Regions from separate parts of the Psychrobacter sp. AOP30-A2-5 genome, predicted to be linked through region 1. Evidence: predicted binding sites of a transcription regulator. Region 1 holds the regulator's gene; each other region holds the start of a gene.
The links. The regulator PhoB, encoded in region 1, activates phosphate uptake and scavenging genes when phosphate is short. The targets are predictions, from matches to a motif close to TGTCATNAANCTGTCATAA.
Positions count from the first base shown of each region.

Region 2: a site for PhoB is predicted at 2,103-2,121, ahead of ACT3S4_RS01280 (inorganic phosphate transporter). Genes of this name have one in related genera too.
Region 3: a site for PhoB is predicted at 2,819-2,837, ahead of ACT3S4_RS02165 (porin). Genes of this name have one in related genera too.
Region 4: a site for PhoB is predicted at 3,064-3,082, ahead of ACT3S4_RS07455 (DNA translocase FtsK). Genes of this name have one in related genera too.

Region 1 covers NZ_JBQSXK010000022.1:2,405-7,807, reverse strand. The annotation lists gene ACT3S4_RS12415 (M23 family metallopeptidase) at 1-196, shown strand, start outside; gene phoR (phosphate regulon sensor histidine kinase PhoR) at 193-1,296, opposite strand; gene phoB (phosphate regulon transcriptional regulator PhoB) at 1,377-2,081, opposite strand; gene dtd (D-aminoacyl-tRNA deacylase) at 2,238-2,693, opposite strand; gene asd (archaetidylserine decarboxylase) at 2,806-3,642, shown strand; gene ACT3S4_RS12390 (DUF1287 domain-containing protein) at 3,930-4,535, opposite strand; gene ACT3S4_RS12385 (HD domain-containing protein) at 4,651-5,280, opposite strand.
Region 2 covers NZ_JBQSXK010000001.1:309,624-315,026, forward strand. The annotation lists gene ACT3S4_RS01275 (aminotransferase class I/II-fold pyridoxal phosphate-dependent enzyme) at 1-353, shown strand, start outside; gene ACT3S4_RS01280 (inorganic phosphate transporter) at 463-2,070, opposite strand; gene ACT3S4_RS01285 (ATPase) at 2,678-4,306, opposite strand; gene ACT3S4_RS01290 (FFLEELY motif protein) at 4,560-5,270, shown strand; gene ubiE (bifunctional demethylmenaquinone methyltransferase/2-methoxy-6-polyprenyl-1,4-benzoquinol methylase UbiE) at 5,352-5,403, shown strand, end outside.
Region 3 covers NZ_JBQSXK010000001.1:511,888-517,290, forward strand. The annotation lists gene ACT3S4_RS02160 (CTP synthase) at 1-1,442, opposite strand, end outside; gene ACT3S4_RS02165 (porin) at 1,638-2,681, opposite strand; gene ACT3S4_RS02170 (malate synthase G) at 3,415-5,403, opposite strand, start outside.
Region 4 covers NZ_JBQSXK010000008.1:854-6,256, forward strand. The annotation lists gene rimI (ribosomal protein S18-alanine N-acetyltransferase) at 1-128, shown strand, start outside; gene ACT3S4_RS07440 (MerR family transcriptional regulator) at 192-626, opposite strand; gene aat (leucyl/phenylalanyl-tRNA--protein transferase) at 723-1,532, opposite strand; gene trxB (thioredoxin-disulfide reductase) at 1,533-2,555, opposite strand; gene ACT3S4_RS07455 (DNA translocase FtsK) at 3,145-5,403, shown strand, end outside.

The DNA of each region.
Region 1 (5,403 bases):
AGGCAGCGCAGGGCATTATTATGCGCATTTAGAAGATTATGCAGATATTAGTCCAAACGACTGGGTTAATGCCGGCGATATCATCGGCTACGTCGGCGACAGTGGCAATGCAAAAGGTACGCCGCCACATGTACATTACGGTATTTATATCAGCGGCAGTGCAGTGAACCCCTATCCACTTTTACAAAAAGATTAGGGTACCGCAGCTGATCTAATGTGGGCAGCTGGAAATACCATACTGAACGTCGAGCCTACCCCTTCTACTGATTCAATTTGTAAGTTAGCCTCATGCTGATATAAAACGTGTTTAACGATTGCCAAACCTAGCCCTGTGCCGCCAGTCGCCCGACTACGACCTTTATCAATACGATAAAAACGCTCCGTCAACCGTGCGATATGCTCAGGTGCAATACCAATACCGTTGTCTTCGACGGCAAATCGGCAACCTTCTGACGTTTTTGTCCAACTAATGGCGATATTACCGCCCTTGGGCGTGTATTTGATGGCATTAATCACCAGATTAGAAAGCGCGCTATTTAGATACATCTCTGAGCCATACAGTCCGTCATAAGTATCTATCTGCAAGTGAATGGTATGCCCATACTCTTGATTGTACGCTTGCGCATCATCATAAACATGGGTCAGCAGCTTGGTCATATCAATATAACTGAGCTCATGGGTTTCTTCGATTTCGATGCGAGATAACAGCAATAAGTCATTCACAATTCTATTCATACGCGCAGTCTGTTGGCTCATCAGCTCAAACCCGCGCTTCCAATGCGGCGGCATATCTGGCTGATCCGAAAAATTTTCTAGATAGCCCATCATGACGGTCAATGGTGTGCGTAACTCATGCGAGACATTCGCCACAAAGTCGCGGCGCATCTCCTCCAAATGATGCAAGCGCGTCACATCATAAATGATAAGCAGCTTCTCATCACCAAAAGGCGTGAGCTCACATTTCAGATAACGCTTGGGCGCGCGCCACGAGACAATGTGCACACCATCCTGAGCACCATCGTTAGGGTTGGTCGTCGCCTGATAATACTGACGAAATTCAGGCGCACTAATAAAGTCAAAAATGCACTTACCTTTATCTGACAACTGTAACAACATTAAATCTTCGGCGGCCTGATTCCACCATTCAAGCCCATCATCGTCATTGAGCAAAACCACCGCATCACGCAATGCACGTAGTGCGCTTCTAATTTTTTTGAGTTGATCCGTTGTATTCTGCTGAGTTGCTAGCAGTGACTTATTTTGTTGGTCGCCTTGAGCCGATATTAGGGTGTTCATCCATCATCCTTATCACTATTCGCCGTTTTTCACTGTGCTGCGATTAACATACTGCTTTTATAGCGAATAAAAACCGTCAGTTAAATTGGTTCAATAAAGCTAGAAAATCGATAGCCTGTCCCACGCACTGTCTGTATCAACGTATCACATTGATGCGGTCGTAATAATGTCCGCAAACGTTTGATATGCACATCAATGGTTCTATCTTCGATATATACATTACCGCCCCATACTTGGTCTAGCAGCTGCGTCCGCGTATAGGCACGCTCTGGATGACTCATAAAAAATGCCAATAATCGATATTCCGTAGGCCCGACATCAACCACTTTACCAGCCGCTGTCACTCGCTGACTTTTGGGATCAAGGCTCAAATTGCCGATTTCGATAGGTTTATCACTATTGAGCGCGTTACTACGCCGCAATACTGCTTTGATTCTGGATATCAACTCACGTGTCGAAAAAGGCTTGGTCATATAATCATCAGCACCAGCATCAAGGCCATGCACCTTGCTGTCCTCTTCACTTTTAGCTGTCAACATAATGACTGGTATCTCAGCGAGTAGCTCATCGTTTTTGAGCAATCGGCAAAAATCAATGCCACTTTTATCACCGGGCAGCATCCAATCTAGCAAAATCAGCGCAGGGCGGTGATCGACCACTTGTTGGTGCGCCTCAGATACATCCGCTGCCTGCAGACTATCAAATCCCGCCATCTCTAGCGTCATGACGATCATTTCACGAATCGCAGGTTCATCTTCAACAATCAAAATTTGCTCATTATACATACGGCATTCTCAGTGTTAGAGGACAACATTTAGCTGACAAAAAAGGCGATAAATGCTCGCCTGCTGCTCCCTATTAAACGGGGTAATTATGACAGTTTAATGACATTCGACTTTTAAGCGGTTCATAAGTCTCGTGACGGCTAATGCTTGGTTTACTCAATTTACTTCTAACAAGAAATTCAATGGCCCATCATTGACGCTCGACACTTGCATATTGGCACCAAATTGACCAGTTGCCACGTTTGGATATTGCGTGTTGGCATAAGCGACCAATTGCGCAAACAACGCTTGCGCCGCATCAGGTGCCATCGCACCACCAAAGTCAGGGCGACGACCCTTGTCTGTTTTTGCCATTAGCGTAAACTGTGATACCAATAACAGTCCGCCACCAACTTGCTGGACATTTTTATCCAGTTTGCCGTACTTGGCAGGATCATCATCATTGTCAAAAATACGATAGGTGAGGATTTTATCCACCATTCGCTGTGCGCTTGTTATGTCGTCATCAGGCCCTAAACCAATATAAGCCAATATGCCTTGCTCAATCGTACCAACACACTGCGCATCGACGGTGACACTAGCATGGCGTACGCGCTGTATAAGTGCTTTCATTTATAGATTCCTTACCAATTATGCCCATACAATAATACGCCGTCCATGATAAAATACGGCCATTCTCTTGCTTATTAATTATTACATTACACCCTATTTTGGTAGCCTCATTATGAATGTATTCACTACTTTACAACAGCTTGTCCCGCAGCAGCAACTGAGTAAAGTTGCTGGGCGCCTAGCCGCTAGCCGCCATCCTTATGTCAAACGCACGTTTATCCGTAGCTTTGCCAAAGCCTACAACGTCAGCTTGGACGAGTATGAGCGCCAAAGTCTCAACGCCTATGAGAGCTTTAATGACTTTTTTACTCGTGAGCTAAAAGAAGACGCGCGCCCTATCGACATGACGCCTCATGGTATCGTCAGTCCTGCCGATGGTATTATCTCGCAGTTGGGTCAAATTGACGACCATAAATTGCTCCAAGCAAAAGGTCACTATTATGACGTTGGTCAACTGCTTGCTGACAGTGAAGATGGCCGCTATTTTGCGGATGGGAGTTTTGCGACGGTTTATCTTGCCCCTAGTAACTATCACCGTGTACATATGCCCTTCGCTGGCACTCTGACCAAAACCCGTTATGTACCGGGTACGCTGTTTTCGGTCAACAATACTACGGCGGCGAACGTGCCAGACTTATTTGCGCGTAATGAACGCTTGGTTTGTCTGTTTGATACAGCATATGGCAAAGCAGCGGTGGTGATGGTTGGGGCGATGATTGTCGCTGGTATCGAAACAGTGGCGACTGGCAAAATTGCCCGCACTGATGATATTCAAGAAGCTGAGCACAATATGAGCTTTGAAAAAGGCGATGAGCTGGGTCGTTTTTATTTAGGCTCAACCGCAATTGTCATTCTACCAAAAGGAGCAAAAGCAGATTGGCAAGACAGTATGAAAGCCGATAGTGTGGTAAAAATGGGACAGCTACTGGGTGTCGCTAACACTCCATAGGCAAGTGATTTAACGACTCAAAAAAGCTCAGTTCAGCATCCTAATCTATGTTGAACTGAGCTTTTTATTATGGGTAATTATCTTATCGCAACATATTAGGGCGTGTCATCAATTAGCACATGAATACATTTAGTGGTCTTAAAATAGCTAAATTTTGCTAAATATCGTCAGAAATTTTGTCAATATGTTCATATTAACGGCAATTTCTTCCTTGTTTATCTACAATTTTTCTCATTTTAAGCCTCACAATCTAATTGATGACACACCCTAGTTAATAATGAAAGTAGTTAATAACGAAAGTGTTTGAGAATAGGATAAGCAAATAAGATGTTTTCTTCTTGCGTACCGCGTCCGATATTGTGAATAATCAGCGGTATACCATCCGCAGCGACTTTATCGGAGACGATACCTGTATGCGGCAAATTACCATTCGGTAATCGCCACGTCACCACATCCCCTGCTTGAAAACTGTCTTTATCAGTCGTCGATAATGTCTTTGCGTGACGCGCAAAAAACACTTCAAGATTGGGCACTCGGCGATGATCGATATTCTTATCGGTTGATTTCAGCCCCCAAGTCTTTGGATAAGCCGACCAATTTGACTTCATATCATGGTTGACTAATTGCTGTAGATCTATATTTTGCAAGCGATAAGCACGGACGATAACATCGGTACAGACGCCAGTTTCTATCGGTACATCACCACGCGGAAAATCCAACTTGCGGTAAGCAGGATCATAGCTGGTGGTAATACCTATCTGTTTTTTTGCATCGTGCGCCAGTTTATCACCATTACTAATAGGTGCGGCGGCCTGCGTTAGTTGCGCCAAAGTTAATAGGCTAACAAAGACGAGCGATTTAGCAAAAACCTTATAAGTGCCAGTGACTCTCATTTAACAATCTCTCTATATAATGTACTTAATCGCTCATTTAGCTAATTCTAAATGCTTTAATAGTTGAAAAAGATGAATATTTGCAAACATGTAAACGGCAAAATGATGGCTTTACTTAAGCATCAACCAACCATCCTTGCTGGGTCGCATAGTCGATATTTTTTGATAGCCAATCATGAATGGGAGGAAAGCTGTCTTTGATAAAAGCAAGTGCCGCAGTCACTTGCGAACGCGTGACGTTAGCATCAATCCACGTTTTTCCATTGGTATTTAAATTAAGTAAAAAAGGCAATAAGCGGTCAACCACTCTGAGCAGCTGGGTTTCTTTACTACTACCCGTCTCCTGCTCTTCCCAAATCTCATTTAAATCCATGATGCCATTGCCACGCTCAGCTTGCAATCGAGCAATACCAGCGCGTTCTTCAATGTGCGCCTCGCTACGACTGTTTGCGAATAAAAACGTATCGCCAGCGTCAATCTCACCCAAGTCATGTACCAACGCCATCTTGAGTAGTTTTTCATGATTGACATCTAGCTCAAACTGTTCAGCGATAGACCAGCACGCCATCGCTAAATGCCATGAGTGTTCGGCAGAGTTTTCTTTGCGTGTGGTATGCGTCACATAACTACGACGATTGATACGTTTAAGCGCATCAAGCTCTAATAAGAAATGAGTGACATGATCTATATCAATGTTTGAGGCAAGCGTTGGGTTGGTTAATAAAAGGGGTTTGGTTGATCGCATAAATTTTCTCTTAATTTTTCTACGAAGATATAGCGCTTCATTTTACCTTTACGCATAAGCAATTATTATACATTTTATGAGCGCTATAAAAGAGCATGCCAACCTATAGCTAATTAACACCAC
Region 2 (5,403 bases), on a different contig from region 1:
ATCAAAGCATGAAAGAGCTCACGTCAGAGCGTGGGCGCTTATATAAGCAGCGTGAAATGGCTGTGTCACGGCTTAATGCGATCAAAGGTATCTCTTGTACCATGCCACAAGGCGCGTTTTATTGCTTTCCAAAGATGGATCCTGATATTTACCCTATCGAAGATGATATGGCATTTATGATGGATTTGCTTGTTGAAGAAAATGTCTTAATGGTGCAAGGAACAGGCTTTAACTGGGATAAGCCCGATCATTTCCGCTTGGTATTTTTGCCAAACCTACATGATTTAGAGGATGCCATGGACCGCTTAGATCGCTTCTTTGCCAAAAAGCGCAAACAATTTGGTACCGAATAAACCTTAATTTGACATAAAAAAAACGCTTATCGGCGTGATGCTGATAAGCGTTTTTTATTTGGAAACGTGCTTATAAATAACGTTAAATAAGACTTAATAAGCGTACATTTTAAAAAACATTGACCAAAATGATATAACTGATTGCAGACATTGCCGCTGCTGCAGGAAGAGTAATGATCCATGCCAAACCGATAGGTTTCATCAACGCCCAATTGGTGTCTCTATTGACAATACCGATGCCAAGTACTGCACCGACCAAGGTATGCGTGCTCGATACGGGCAGACCCATGGTTGACGCGCCCATTACCACTGCAGCCGCAGCCAATTCAGCTGAAAAACCAGAAGCGGGATGCATTTTTGCCAAGTTGGTACCAACCGTTTGAATGACTTCTTTGCCGATGAACCAAAGACCAACGATAAGCGCAACACCAAAGGTCAGCATAACCGCAGGCGGTACAGCGGCTTCAGTTGCAATGCTATTGGTACGGATAACATCCATAATCGCAGCAAAAGGACCGACTGCATTGGCAATATCGTTTGAGCCATGGCTAAAGGCAAAAGCAGAGGCGGTAAAGACTTGCATCCAGCTAAACATAATAAACGTCGCTTTGGTCAAATCTTCTTTATGTTTACCGCGGATACTCTTGGTATAGATAAAGGTCGCAAGCCACACCAGCGCCGCGATCATACCCATGATTAAAAAGCCTTGCAGCGTCGTCATGCCATTATTGACATTCTTTAGACCCTTAAAGATGACCAAAGAGGCCATGACCGCGCCGCCTGCAGCCGCAATGATAGGAACCCATTGCTTCAACGCTTTTAGCGTATCAAGGTTGCTGCGTTCATTTTCAATCTCATAAAGCTGTTTATAGTAGTCAGTCTCTAAATCTTCAACATCGCAATCGTCATCTTTGTAGATTTCTTGATCACGTAACATCGCTGACGTATAAGCCAACTGTTCTGATTCTGTTAAACCGTCCAAAAACTCTTTGTGGTTTTGTTTTAAGGTTTTTTTGTCGCCTTTCAAAGTCGCAATGTGCGCCTCTGTTCTATCATTATATTCAATGATGTTTTTCTTAATCTGTCCATATAATACATAGGACAAAACGCCGCCCAATAGCGGTGATAATACCCAAGAAATCGCGATGGTGCCAATCGTACTCCAATTCACCGTTGATAATGCCATTTCAGTACCACCTAACGTGATACCTAATACAATAGAGCTACCAACAACGCCGCCAATAATAGCGTGCGTGGTCGAAACGGGCAGACCCTTTTTGGTGGCAAATAATAGCCAAAATGCGGCAGCGATGAGCGCTGACAGCATGACATAAATGAATTGGTTGGGCGTTACTGAAAGACCATCTAAATCGACAATGCCGCTTCGAATGGTATCGGTGACTTCACCACCTGCCAGTACGGCTCCGGACACTTCAAATATCGCTGCGATACCCAGCGCTTGCGGGATAGTCAACGTCCCTGCACCTACTGAGGTACCAAAGGAGTTGGCGACATCGTTACCACCAATATTGAATGCCATAAAGACACCAAAAGCGGTGGCCACAATAAATAGCGTCGTCTGTTGACGCATCGTGTAATCTAGACCCCACCACAAAAAGTAGGCGGTCATCGCAATCAGTAAAATGGCAAAAAATAGATTTATTCTCATAGAACCGACTGATTTGACTGGCTCTGTAGAACTGTTGCTAATACCCATACGTTGATACGTCCTGCGTAAGCTGATTGAAATTATAGGCGGTTGATGACATTGCGCGGCTATTAATAATGCTCGTGATAGCTTCTGACATTAATATAACGTATATGAAACGCGCAATATGCTTGCTAAAAACGGTTTTTCTTACTGCTATCTTGGTGCTTTACCCTAGCGCTTACCTTATATTTACTCGTATTTTATTGTACGTAAAGATAGTAAATAAGGTAAAACACATCACTCAATATGTCACAAAGCCGCAAGGAATATTGCCAAATCGTCTGATTACAGCAGCTTGCGGCTTAGAGATGTCGTAGTAATAATTTTGATGCTAATAACTGCTATTGTAAGAACCTTTACCAAACTTATTAACCAGAGTGATTAAAATGTCTGTGTCAAAGGATAAAACACGCTACTCACTCAGTGAGTTTAGTGCACAGCAGGAGCTATTACGCGCCTATTATATTAAATATAAGCGCATAATGCATGATGATATTGCAAGATTTGTAACTGCCAGCATATGTGTTAGAAAACATCCTGCTGTAACGCCGCATTATACTCTCTTTCCCTGAATTTATTTAACGTTAAATATATAATAATGACCAATCGCATATCAGCTGCCACACACCGCTGATAGTTGCTTAATCGCATGATCTAAAACATCCAAACGTGCTTGACGCTTCTCATTGGTCGCGATGACGCACCACGGTGCGTACTCTGTATCGGTACGTGCCAGCATATCCGCCGCAGACTGCACATAATCCGACCATTTATCACGGTTACGCCAGTCATCGTCCGTCAGCTTAAACTGCTTGTGCGGTGTCTCCTGACGTGCCTCAAAACGTTTAAGCTGTTCTTTTTTATCGATAGCCAACCAGTATTTGATAACGATTGTCCCCGCCGCGGCTAAATCCGCCTCAAAACGATTGATTTCATCGTAAGCACGCTGCCATTCCTCATCCGTGGCAAAACCCTCAATGCGCTCAACCAAAACGCGCCCATACCAAGTCCGATCAAAAATGGCAATACGGCTGATACGGTCGGTTTGCTCGTTCGGAAGTTTGGTCCAAAAACGCCATAGATAAGGATGTTGCAGCTCATATAGCATTGGCGCACTGATATTATAAATTTGATACTCGCGTGGGTCGAGCGGCGCCACCAATCTTTTGATCGCGCCACCTTTGCCAGAAGCGTCCATTCCTTCAAAGGCAAAAACGATATGACGCCCTTTGCGCGCACGCAGCAACTGGGCAAGGCGAACTTGTTTTTCTACCAACGCATCACGATAGTCCGACTTATCAATCTCTGCATCATCGATATCTTTTAAAAATTTAGGAATTTTTACAGGTTCAAACTTTGCTGATTTGAGTGCTTGCTGAGCTTGCTTCTTAGCCTTTGATTTATCAGAGATTTTTACTGTATTTTTTTTACTATTCATTAGCGCGGTTTGCATCGCTTGTAGCACTTCATGGCAAAAGTGGTCAGCCGCATCTGACTTGTCATCACCATCAATGATGATCCAATCATCTTGCTGGCGTAGCAGAACGGTAGCCACTTGATTAAAGGTTTCGATAACTTTTTTACTATTCCAGTCAATTTGGTATAAAAACTGCGGATCGGCTTCATCGTCATTCAATCGCGCTTGCAATGTTTCGATATCGACATGAAACCAGCATTTAAGCAGTCGGGTTTGATTGGTAGCTAGGTCTTGTTCGAATGCTTGTAGCTTAATAAGCTGCTGCTGTAAATAGGCTTGCCATTGCGCAGTCGGTAACGCTTTGTCGTTGTCTGACGTTGTCATACGCATGACGTTATAAAGCAAGTCAGCATACCAGTTGCCAAAATAAACCATCACATCGCCATGACGGGGTAATGCCTTGATATGTGCCTGCCAAATCGGCTGATACGCTAAGGGACAATCACCAACGGTTGCCTCAACTTTAAGTAGTCGAGGATCTACCCATTGGCGCAATTGCTTAACAGCTGTGCCCTTGCCTGCCTGCTCCATACCATTGACCAATACCAATAGCCCTGTTGGTTTATTGAGGATTGGCGGCGTCTGTTGCCGCGTTGCTCGTAGAGCATATTGGGCCGTGACCAGTGCCAATCTCAGTGCATCTTTGTCCATAGAAAACTGGCTCAGGGGATTGGGAGTTAAGCGCTCATCGATAATCTGCTCACTAAATTGTGCAGTTAGCGCTTGTGGTGCGGTGGGTTCAGTCGTCTTATTATTTTTGCTCATAACTGTCATCATCCTATGATTGAAAGCGTGTTAGCGCCATCATAGCATTGCAGCAATTCGGTAAATAACGCTGCTATGTAACAGTTTGACATTTGTATTCTGCTTTATTTTCTTTTAAGGTGAACACAATCTCAGACACATGCTGTAATCACGCTCTATAAATACAAAAACCAAAAGTATAAAACACGGTTTATCCTGAGCTTTTTATTCGCAACCTTTTAATCCTCTTTACTTTTATGCAGGTTTACTGACCATGGCCTCTTTAGCCGATTTACAACAACATTTGAACCGTTTTTGGGCACTGCCTTATCATGAAGATTTGGCATTAAACGATAAACTTAGTGAGGTGCAAGCTTGGCAACGAGATCGTATTCAGAACACTCACAAAGACTTGTTCGAGCAACCTCAAAATCAGCTGATGGCAGATTATTTTTTGACACAATTGTATGGCGGCGATGAGTTTAAATTGCTGGCCAGACAGTTAGAACGTATTGTGCCTAAAGCGCAAAAAGTTGAACGTTTTGCGCCAGCAGCGGCTTTAGAGACTGGCAGCATGGCAATACAAGCAGCTATCTTAGCGATAGAGCTAGATTTACATTTAGCAGAATGGCTATTGGCTCAAGATTTAGCCGTTAACGAAGACAACATGCTGAACGCCTATCGCGTAGTCAATGAAGCCGACACCAGACGTATCCAAATCGGTCATTTAAAAGAGGTGTGCTATCGTACCGATAAATATATAAACTCTTTTATGTTGCAAAAAGCCTTTGCCTTGGCTAAAGGCACCGCCTACCGTTACAACTATCAGCCTTTGTATGAATTTATCGATTCAGGCTTTAAAGCGATGAAACCACTAAAAAGTGTCAGCGGCTTTATTGAACCGTTTTGTGAGCGTGAGCTTGAGATTATTGACCGTGTTCATGAGACGGATAATGGCGGTAAGCCAATGACGTTTGGTGTATGATAGACGCATCATTTGCTTGGTTAGCTGCTATTTTATACCTTGCAAACCAATAATCATAAAAGTGAATCACAGGATAATGCTATGACCGATAACACCCATAATAACAACGCGCATCTCAATCAAAAACCTACCA
Region 3 (5,403 bases), on a different contig from region 1:
GGCTCGATATAGCGATTGTTCATCTCATAACGATGGCGATGACGCTCAGTGATATTTTTGGCGCCATAGATTTGGCTAAGCTTGCTACCAGCAACCAGTTCGGCTTGCTGCGCGCCTAGACGCATAGTGCCGCCAAGGTCAGAGTCATCGCTACGAATCTGTAATTCGCCGCGCTCATCTAACCACTCAGTGATGAGACCAATGATAGGCTCTGCCGTTTTGCGATCAAACTCAGAAGAATTGGCATCGATTTTGAGTACATTACGCGCGTATTCAATCACTGCTAACTGCATACCAAGGCAAATACCTAAATATGGCACGTTGTTTTCACGAGCATAAGTGATGGCTTTTATCTTACCATTGGTACCACGCTCACCAAAACCACCCGGTACTAGGATGGCATCAGCATTGTGTAGCTGCGCCAATAAGCTGTCATCATCTTCTAGACGCTCAGCATCAACATAGTCAATTTTGACATCGGCTTTATGAGTGATACCAGCATGCAGCAGTGCTTCGTTGATCGATTTATAAGCATCAGGTAACTCGACGTATTTACCAACCATCGCTACCGTCAGGCTCATTTCAGGATTAAGCTGCGCTTCAACTACTTTATCCCAATCACTCAAATCTGCTTCTGGTACATCTAAACCAAAACGCTCACAGATCAAATCATCAAGATCCTGCTCATGAAGCGTGCGTGGTATTTGATAAATACTTTGCGCATCTTCACACATAATAACCGCACGCTCTTCCACATTGGTGAACAGCGCTATTTTGCGACGGTTGTCTTGCGAGATGTGGTGATCAGAGCGGCAAATCAATATATCAGGCTGCAAACCGATAGAACGCAGCTCTTTTACTGAATGCTGCGTTGGTTTGGTTTTGGTCTCGCCTGCACTAGCAATGTAAGGAACTAGCGTTAAATGCATCAACATGGCTCTATTACGACCAAGCTCCACTTGCATTTGGCGGACGGCTTCCATAAATGGTAACGATTCGATGTCACCAACGGTACCGCCAATCTCAATAATGGCGATATCATAACCTTCACCACTGGCTAAAATTTTACTCTTAATTTCATCAGTGATATGCGGAATAACTTGTACTGTACCACCAAGATATTCACCACGACGTTCTTTATTTAGCACGTTTTGATAGATACGACCACTAGTAAAGTTATTGCTCTTACTCATTTTTGAATGGCGTAAGAAGCGCTCATAGTAACCCAAATCTAAATCAGTCTCTGCACCATCTTCGGTGACGAATACTTCGCCATGCTGGAATGGGCTCATCGTACCTGGATCGACGTTGATGTACGGATCCATCTTGGTCATCGTGACAGTCACGCCACGGGCTTCTAAGACCGCTGCAAGAGAGGCTGCGGTGATACCTTTTCCTAGTGAGGACACTACCCCACCGGTCACAAATATAAACTTGGTCATAGTACTCTGTCGGTAATTGGTAAAGAAGGATTTTACTAAAAATACGTCAAAAAATATAGGGCAAAAGCATAAACTCTTTGAAACATTCAATTTTTAGTACTTAGCTATTATAACGAACTACCCACTCAAATAGGACATAACAAAAAAAACTCACCCCGAAGGATGAGTTTTTATAATCAGATTCTAATGCTTAGATTAGAATAAGTATTCTAGACCACCACCGATAGCTAGTACGTCAGCATCAGCATTGCCAATATCAGCTGAGTTATTACCAGCATAAGCGTGCACAATCATATTGTCTTGATAGAAGTATTTACCACCAACAACGATTTGATCTGAGTCAAAGTTGTTAATGCCATCCAAGTTATCAGTTTTATTATACTGAACATATACAGTTGCTGGGCGAGCAAAGTTAGATAGGCCTAAAGCACCACTAACTACTAGACCTTTTTCTTTCTTAGTAGAATAATCATAGTCAAAATCAGCTACTTGATACAAAGCACCTAGAGTCACAGGAGCTGCCATGTATTTACCTAAATCTACAGTCGCTGTACCACGGATGATATCACCAGCAATATTTTGGTCTTTGTCGTAAGCAACACCAGCAGTGAAGCCAGTACCTTGGTCAAACATTAATGCAGCACCAAAGCCACTATCGCGATCTTTGCTTGATTCAACAAAGCTTTCGTCAGCACTGTACATTACAGAAAGCTGTAATGGAAGACCGTTATACTTTGGAGCCATCCAAATAACTGAGCTATTGATACGTCTACTATCAGCCATATTTAGGCCACCATAGTTTTCGTCTTCTTCAAGCTTATTACCACCTAAGTTATCCCAATAACCATCGTTTACAACAACGTTGTTAATCTTGTCTAAAGTAGATTGGTTTTTACCAGCACGGAACTCACCAAACTGCTTGTTTACAACACCAAGATACGTATCACGATTGCTAAAACCATCGCTATCGCCATCGACACGTGTGCCATACTCTAACTGATAGATAACATCAGTGTTAGCAGTCATGGCTTCAGAGCCTCTTAGACCGATACGTGAAGAATTTGAGTTAATCTGTACTGAGTCAGAATCTCTGTCTGCATTATCGGCACCATTTGGGTAGTCAATTTCAGCATTGACATAATCGGCAGTTACGAATGCTTTACCGTAGATAGTTGGAGCTGCATTGGCTGCAGATACAGATAAGGCAGCAACTGCTGTAGCTAAAAGTAGTTTTTTCATGGGGTATCTCCACTTTACAATTTTAGTAATAAGCTAGCTATGATTAGCTGGTGCTCATAATGGTATCGTCACAAATCCTCAAAGATATAATGTGTAACTGGCTACCGAGATTAGTCAGAAACAAGTGTGGCGAAGTTCTATTACAGTAAGATGAAAAAAACAATGACTTACATAACTGGGATTAAAAAGTAACTGCCATGTAATCTTAGGTCTTTATCGCTCCGTTGCGTAACATCCGTTACCAAACTCATACTTCGAATACAAGCATAACAACTTTGACATAATTTGCAACATTTTTTTTTGCTTTTTAAACCCAGTATTTGTTGAACACCATATCTACTATAGAATATGGGTCATTGTAAAAAAACCCCTATCTGCTCAAATAGATAAAGATATTATTGATTAATATAATTACCAAGAACTTGAAACTAGCGTAATGAATACCTTTTCATTAACAAAAATAAAGCCGTACTTGTTCATTAACAAGTACGGCTAATAAAAAATAATAAATGTGGTTTATGACATACTGACAGTCACAATTGAGATCGGAAAATTGCTACAAGAACAGTAAAAAAGGCGTTTTCACTGCTCTTGTTTCCAGACTATAACCTTAGTCAATGGCTATTACAGACTCCTTATTAAGTATAAAAGCCAACAACAAGCCTCATTTAGTCATGACAGTATCATAATAGAATGTCAAGTATGTCATATTTTAATATTAACCTGCGTAATATTAACAGCCTGCTTTTAGATCAAGGCGTGCCTGATGCAATAATGGCTCAGTATAGCCACTCGGCTGCTCTCGACCTTTAAACACTAAGTCACAGGCCGCTTTGAATGCATAAGAGTGGTCAAAGCTATCTGCCATCGTCTGATAGTCGCTATCGCCTGCATTTTGCTCATCTACCACTTTTGCCATACGCTTCATCGTATCCATCACTTGCTGCTCGCTCACGACATCGTGATGCAACCAGTTGGCAATATGTTGACTTGAGATACGTAAAGTCGCACGGTCTTCCATTAGACCCACATCATTGATATCCGGTACTTTAGAACAACCAACGCCTTGGTTTACCCAACGCACAACATATCCTAAGATGCCCTGAGCATTATTGTCTAGCTCTTGCTGTTTCTCTTCATCAGTCCAATTGGTATTTTTTGCTAAAGGAATGGTCAAAATGTCGTCTAAGCTGGCACGCTCACGTGATTTTAGGCTGTCTTGAACATCAGCAACACTCACTTGATGATAGTGCATGCTGTGCAAGGTTGCCCCTGTTGGTGATGGTACCCATGCGGTACTGGCTCCAGACTTAGGATGTGCAGCTTTGGTGTCCATCATCTCTTTCATCTCGTCAGGCTTCGCCCACATGCCTTTACCAATCTGAGCAACACCTTGTAAACCAGTCTCTAAACCGATATCAACGTTCCACTGCTCGTAGGCTGGCTGCCATGCTTGTGACTTCATCTCACCCTTAGGTACAAATGGGCCTGCATTCATGCTGGTATGCATCTCATCACCAGTACGATCTAAGAAACCTGTGTTGATGAAAATGACACGCTCTTTCGCTTGGCGGATGGCTTCTTTTAAGTTGACCGTCATACGGCGCTCTTCATCCATGATACCGATTTTGATGGTATTACGCTCTAAGCCTAATAAATCTTCTACTGCATTGAATAAATCGTTGGCCATTTTGACTTCTTCAGGGCCATGCATTTTTGGCTTCACGATATACATTGAACCTTTACGTGAATTCGATAGCTCATTTTTACCTTTAAGGTCATTGAGCGTTAATAGTGGCGTAATCAGACCATCCATCAAGCCTTCAAATATTTGTTCTTGACCATCACCCAAGTCGACCAATATTGCAGGGTTTTGCATGAGGTGACCGACGTTACGAATCAGCAATAATGAACGACCTGGCAGGATAAGCTTGCCACCATCTGGGGTGGTGTATTCACGATCTGGATTTTGCTGACGTGTGCGGGTTTTGCCACCTTTTTCAAAGGTTTCTTGCAAGTCACCATTCATGAGACCAAGCCAATTGCGATACACTTCCACTTTTTCTTCTGCATCAACAGCAGCGATTGAGTCTTCACAATCTTGGATCGCCGTAATGGCTGACTCTAGTAGCACATCTTTGATATGAGCAGGATCGTCTTTACCGACTGGATGGTTGGCATCTATTTGAATTTCTGCATGCAAACCGTTGTTTTTTAATAAAATACCCGTTGGGCTTTCTGCATCACCGACGAAACCAACGAATTTTTCGGCATCTTTTAGCTCAGTACTACTATCACCTTGGACAATTTCAAGCTTACCATCGACCACTTTAAAGCCGGTCGCGTCGTTATATGAACCTGACGCCAATGCAAAGTTTTCATCTAGGAATTGTTTGGCATAAGCAACGACAGCAGCGCCACGAGTTGGATTGTAACCACCTTTTGCTTCTTGACCATTTTCGTCACTGATAACGTCAGTACCATATAAAGCATCATACAAGCTGCCCCAACGAGCGTTGGTTGCGTTCAATGCGTAGCGCGCATTACGTACTGGTACGACTAGCTGCGGCCCTGCAATATGAGCAATCTCATCATCGACATTTTCTGTGCTAACTTTAAAATCATCGCCTTCTGGCAACAGATAGCCAATCTCTTGTAAGAATGCTTTGTAAGCAGGATAATCAATGTTGCCGTCTTTGGCAGGATGTTGCAGATGCCACTG
Region 4 (5,403 bases), on a different contig from region 1:
CGCCTGCGATAGCCTTATATGAGCAACAAGAATTTGCTCTAATTCATAAGCGTAAAGGGTATTACCAAACTCCACATCAACCAGCTATTGACGCACTGATTATGCAGCGTCTTTACGTCCGAGAATAATGAATGGCATCGAATAGAACCAAATAAACCCGCAGAATAGTAGATGGGTCGGCACTTTTATTATTATTGAGTGGGTATTTTCTTTTTGCAGATTTCAATATTGAGTTTATAGTCATTATCTACTTTCATACGCTCAAGAACATCGATACGTTCGCTTAATAGCTCTACCATGAGGCTGATATTGGCTTGCTGTTTTTGTATTTGCGCCAATTTTTGCTGAGTAAGCATCAGTTGTAAATCAACATCCAATTGACCATCGTAATAATCATTCAAGCTGTCTCTGATTTCAGTGAGTGTAAAGCCAATCGCTTGCGCACTTTTGATTAGCTCAATACGTTCGATACATTCTGGATGAAACTCGGTATATAAACGGGAGCCTGCCTGACGCTTACGAGATTTTAGCAAGCCCAGTTGGTCATAATGACGAACGGTGTCTTTGGTTGTTTGAGCTTTTGTTGCCAGTGTTCCAATCAGTAAGAACGATGTGTCGGGTGCCATGATAACCTCGTTGGTAGGTAGCAGTTGATAAGGTACGAGTTAATAAAGTAGCGATTAACAAACAGACATAAGCTATCAATCACTTCGTCATCGTATTTATTTTAAGATAAGCTGCCAAGGTTCTATGGTATCAAGTAACGATACGGCGAGTGGTTTATGAGAATTATTTTGCCATTTGGCAGTGCTATTAGCCGTTAAGAGATCTAATTGAGTCAAAAAGTCAGCACGCGGTAGCGTGGTTGCACCCAAGCTCATCAAATGCTCATTTGGTAGCTGACAGTCAACTAGCGCCACATGGCTTTGTTCACATAAGCGCATTAGACCCCAAAATGCGAACTTTGAGGCGTTAGAGGCGATATGAAACATCGATTCGCCAAAGTAAATGCTACCTACTTTTAGACCATAAAGCCCGCCAATGAGTTGCCCTTTATCATTCCAAACTTCAATGCTATGTGCAAATCCTTGTGCATGCAGTTCGGTATAAGCCTCAATCATTTCATCATGAATCCAAGTATGTTCGCCCTCGGGCTGTTCATTATTGAGGCGATCACTGCGCGGTAAACTACAGGCATGAATAACGTTATCAAAAGCTTGATTCAGGGTTAATTGCCAACGCTCGCGGATGGCTTGCTTACGCAGCGACTTGCTTGGCTTATAATTGGTTGGCACCATCACACAGCGCGGTTCAGGGCTCCACCATGCAATTGGCTCATCTTCATTAAACCAAGGAAACAGACCCTGCGCGTAAGCAGAAATCAATGTTTCGGGTGCCAAATCTCCTCCGACAGCGACGATGCCAATGCCGTCAGAATCAACCATCAAAGGGTCAGGAAAGTCATAACGCCCAAGACTTTTTAAGGTCTCAGGCGTGATGTGCTCATTGTTATATTGAGAGAAATTACCCATTTAGGCTTCTTTATCAGCAGTCAATGTTGACGCATAAGTATGGTCAGCGGCTGTGGCTTCGCCAATCGCATCCAAGTATTTTTCAGCATCTAGCGCGGCCATACAGCCCGTACCAGCAGAAGTGATTGCTTGACGATAGACATGATCTGCGACATCACCTGCGGCAAATACACCTTCGATGCTGGTTTGTGTGGCATTGCCGTCTAAGCCGCTTTTGACAATAAGATAGCCGTCTTTCATATCCAGCTGACCTTTAAATAAGTCTGTATTCGGCTTATGACCAATCGCGACAAACATGCCGAACACGTCTAATTGTTTAGTGCTGCCATCAATCATAGATTCGATGATTACGCCATTGACGCCCATGTCATCGCCGACGACTTCTTTGACTTTATGATTCCACTCGATTTTAATATTACCGTTTTTGACCTTTTCAAACAGTTTATCTTGGAGGATTTTTTCGGAGCGTAAGCTATCACGGCGATGCACCAAGGTCACTTCAGCGGCAATGTTAGATAAATATAGGGCTTCTTCAACAGCAGTATTACCACCACCGATGACAGCAACTTTTTGATCTTTATAAAAGAAACCATCACAAGTTGCACACGCTGATACGCCTAGGCCACGGAATTTAGTTTCTGATTCCAGTCCTAAATATTGTGCTGATGCGCCAGTCGAGATAATAAGCGCATCACAAGTGTAGCTACCGTTATTACCCGTCAGCTCAAAAGGTCGCACGTTTAAATTGACTTCATTGATATGGTCATAAACCAATTCAGTACCAAAGCGCTCGGCATGGGCTTTCATACGATCCATCAATGCAGGACCCGTTAAATCATGCGCATCGCCCGGCCAGTTATCGACTTCGGTAGTGGTCGTTAATTGTCCACCGACCTCCATGCCAGTTACCATGACAGGTTTCAGGTTGGCACGTGCTGCATACACAGCCGCTGCATAACCAGCAGGGCCTGAGCCTAGGATAATGAGTTTTTCGTGACGTGGAGCGGTATTGTCAGTTGCCATGAGTTGTTCCTTGCTAAATATAAATGTTAAAAATACGAGTGAGCAATATAATAAAAAACAGTCTTCAAAATTGATGCTAATGGGATTTTCTAATCGCTGCGTGATAATAACATAAGGGCATTGGACGAAAAGTACAAGTTTGCTAAAACAAACACAGGTATGATTACAATCAAAGTATATTTCTCTTGAAATATTATGGTTAGAAACCGCTGGTATTTTATAGGTCTTGTCTAATATGACTGTCCTTGTTCTGGTCGTTATATTTTGCAAGTGACATAGGTTTTTGTTTAAACCGTATGATTTTTATCTAAACCGTATACAGACTGATTTTATTGCACGCTTTCTTTGTAAGACGGTCGCCACTATCCCTATGTATTTGTTATTATAAGAAGTTATGCCAAGTGTGCCAAAGGCAAAAAGAAGGCTGTTGTATATCGCTTTTATAATAGACAATGTTTTCTGTACACTTCGCTAAGTGCGTTTGTATCAGCACTTTATATCAAACCCTTTATCAGCGCTTTATGTCAGCATGATTAGGCTTAGTCATGCATTGGCAACCATTTAGTATTAATAACAAGGCAGATCTTACGTGATATCAGCACCGCTTATTGAGTATTTAAAAAAGGGAATATTTACCCTCCTTGGGTTAATACTGGCCGTTTATCTATTTGTCATTTTGATGACATATACCAGTAACGATCCTAGTTGGTCGCATATCAGTAGCGATATGACCACGATTAATAATGTAGGCGGCGAATCGGGTGCTTGGTTATCTGACTTGCTTTACAGCTTCTTTGGTTTTGGTGCATGGTGGCTGCTGGCGTTTGTGGTTTATGAGTCTATCCTTATTTGGTGGGACAACAAGCCAACGTTTTGGCTGATGCGAGTGGTTGCTTATGTATTTTTATTATTAAGTGCCAGCGCTTTGTTTGCACAATTGGTGGCGTTAGTACAGCAATTGACCAATCCAGGAACGCTAGGGCTGGAAAGCGTGGCTGGTGGCATTATTGGGTTTGAATTACAGGCGCGTTTGGCACAGCTTTTATCGCAGTGGGGGAGTGTGATTTTCTTGACGGCATTCGTCATTATTACCGCAACTTTTGCCTTTAATATTCATTGGCTAGCGATTTATGAGAAGGTTAAGGCGCTATCGTGGCTTGGCTCAGGGGTGAAGCGTCAGGGTAAGATGCACGATAGCGTGTCAACCACGCCAGAAAACATTAATGCCAAGCAAAATAATGAAAACACAGCCAACAGTAACGAGAAAAAAGACGCAGCCGATCACGAGCAGTTACCACTTGAGTTACAAGTTGCTGGCAATGCTCAAGCCGTAGACAACAGTGGTCGGTTCAGCAATGTGTTGTCAGAGTTCTTGGCAACGTCAGGGTTGGCTGAGAGCGTTAAAGCTTCTGTAGTTGCCGCAACACAAGCGGCGATGCCTAATTCAGCTGCTAAATCTAGTCGTGAGAATAGTGAGCCTGTTCCTGTCTCAGTAGAAACACCTAGCAGTACTGTTCAAAATCTTGCGAGTCATACGAATACATCGACGCCGTCAAGTCCTGCCATGACTGCTATCCGTAAAGTTGAGCCAAGCTTTGCTTGGAATGACGCCAATACTGTCGATGACTTGTTAGCCAGCGAACAAATGGCTTATCACGCTAATGATATGAACACTTCTGATTCAGCTGCTACTACTTCTGTATCTGCCGCTACTACTTCTGTATATGCTGATAGCAATACTGAGTCGTTAGAGACAGCGGTGCTAGACTCTACAGCGATATCAGCCGTAGAGATGTCCGAAGCTCAACCAACAGAGAACTTGCCGTCAACAGCTCAGCCATCAATAAATGAGCTGGTATACGGTGAGACGGCTGACGAAACGGATAATGAGCCTAAATCGTTCGAGTTAGAGGATAAAGTGGAGGCCGTTGATATACTTGCCGATGCATGGTTGGCAGAGCATGCGGATGTATCAACACCTACAGCTATGCAGTCTGTAGAAACAGGGCAACCTACAGGAACAGTGCAAGCAGCCAATATGACTGAGCTGCCCAGACAAGCAGCAGTCACCGCGCCTGCGACAGACTCATCTAATAGCGAAATGAACGACTTTACTGATAAATGGTTTGATGAAGAGCCTGAACTGTCAGAGGATTTCGAGACTTCTTCTATATCTAATGAAGCGAGTATCGCCAAAGCAGTAGACGTGGTTGAACCAGTTGCTGATATGACGCCGACCAATACGCCGCCGTCTAATCCTAAACTGCCGCCTACGGTAGAAACCCGCGTCACAGCATCAGCTATTGAACCAATAGTTGTGCCTAAACCAACGGTAAGTTTTGCGGTACCTGAGGGCGATAGTAGCAATCATATCACTGACATGATGCCAGAGGATGACAGCGCTGAGGATGTCAATGCGCCCGTTATGCCAGATATTAGTGATGATGCCGCCTTCAGTCAAAAATCACGCTCGATGCAAACAGCTGCCTATCGCAGTAGCCTAACGCCTATTCCAGAGATTTCTATTTTGGATAAGCCAGACCCTGATCGTAAGCCCAGTTATACCGTCGCCGAGCTTGAGCAATTATCAGAGTTACTAGAGATTAAATTACAAGAGTTTAATGTAAAGGCGAATGTGGTCAACGCCATTCCGGGTCCTGTTGTCACCCGCTTTGAAGTCGAGCTTGCTGCTGGTGTAAAAGCCAGTAAGGTTACCGGTATTTCACGTGATTTGGCGCGCTCGTTATCGATGGCGTCTTTGCGTGTGGTTGAAGTGATTCCGGGTAAGCCGTATATCGGTATCGAAGTACCGAATAAGCAGCGCGAAATGGTACGTTTGATTGAGCTA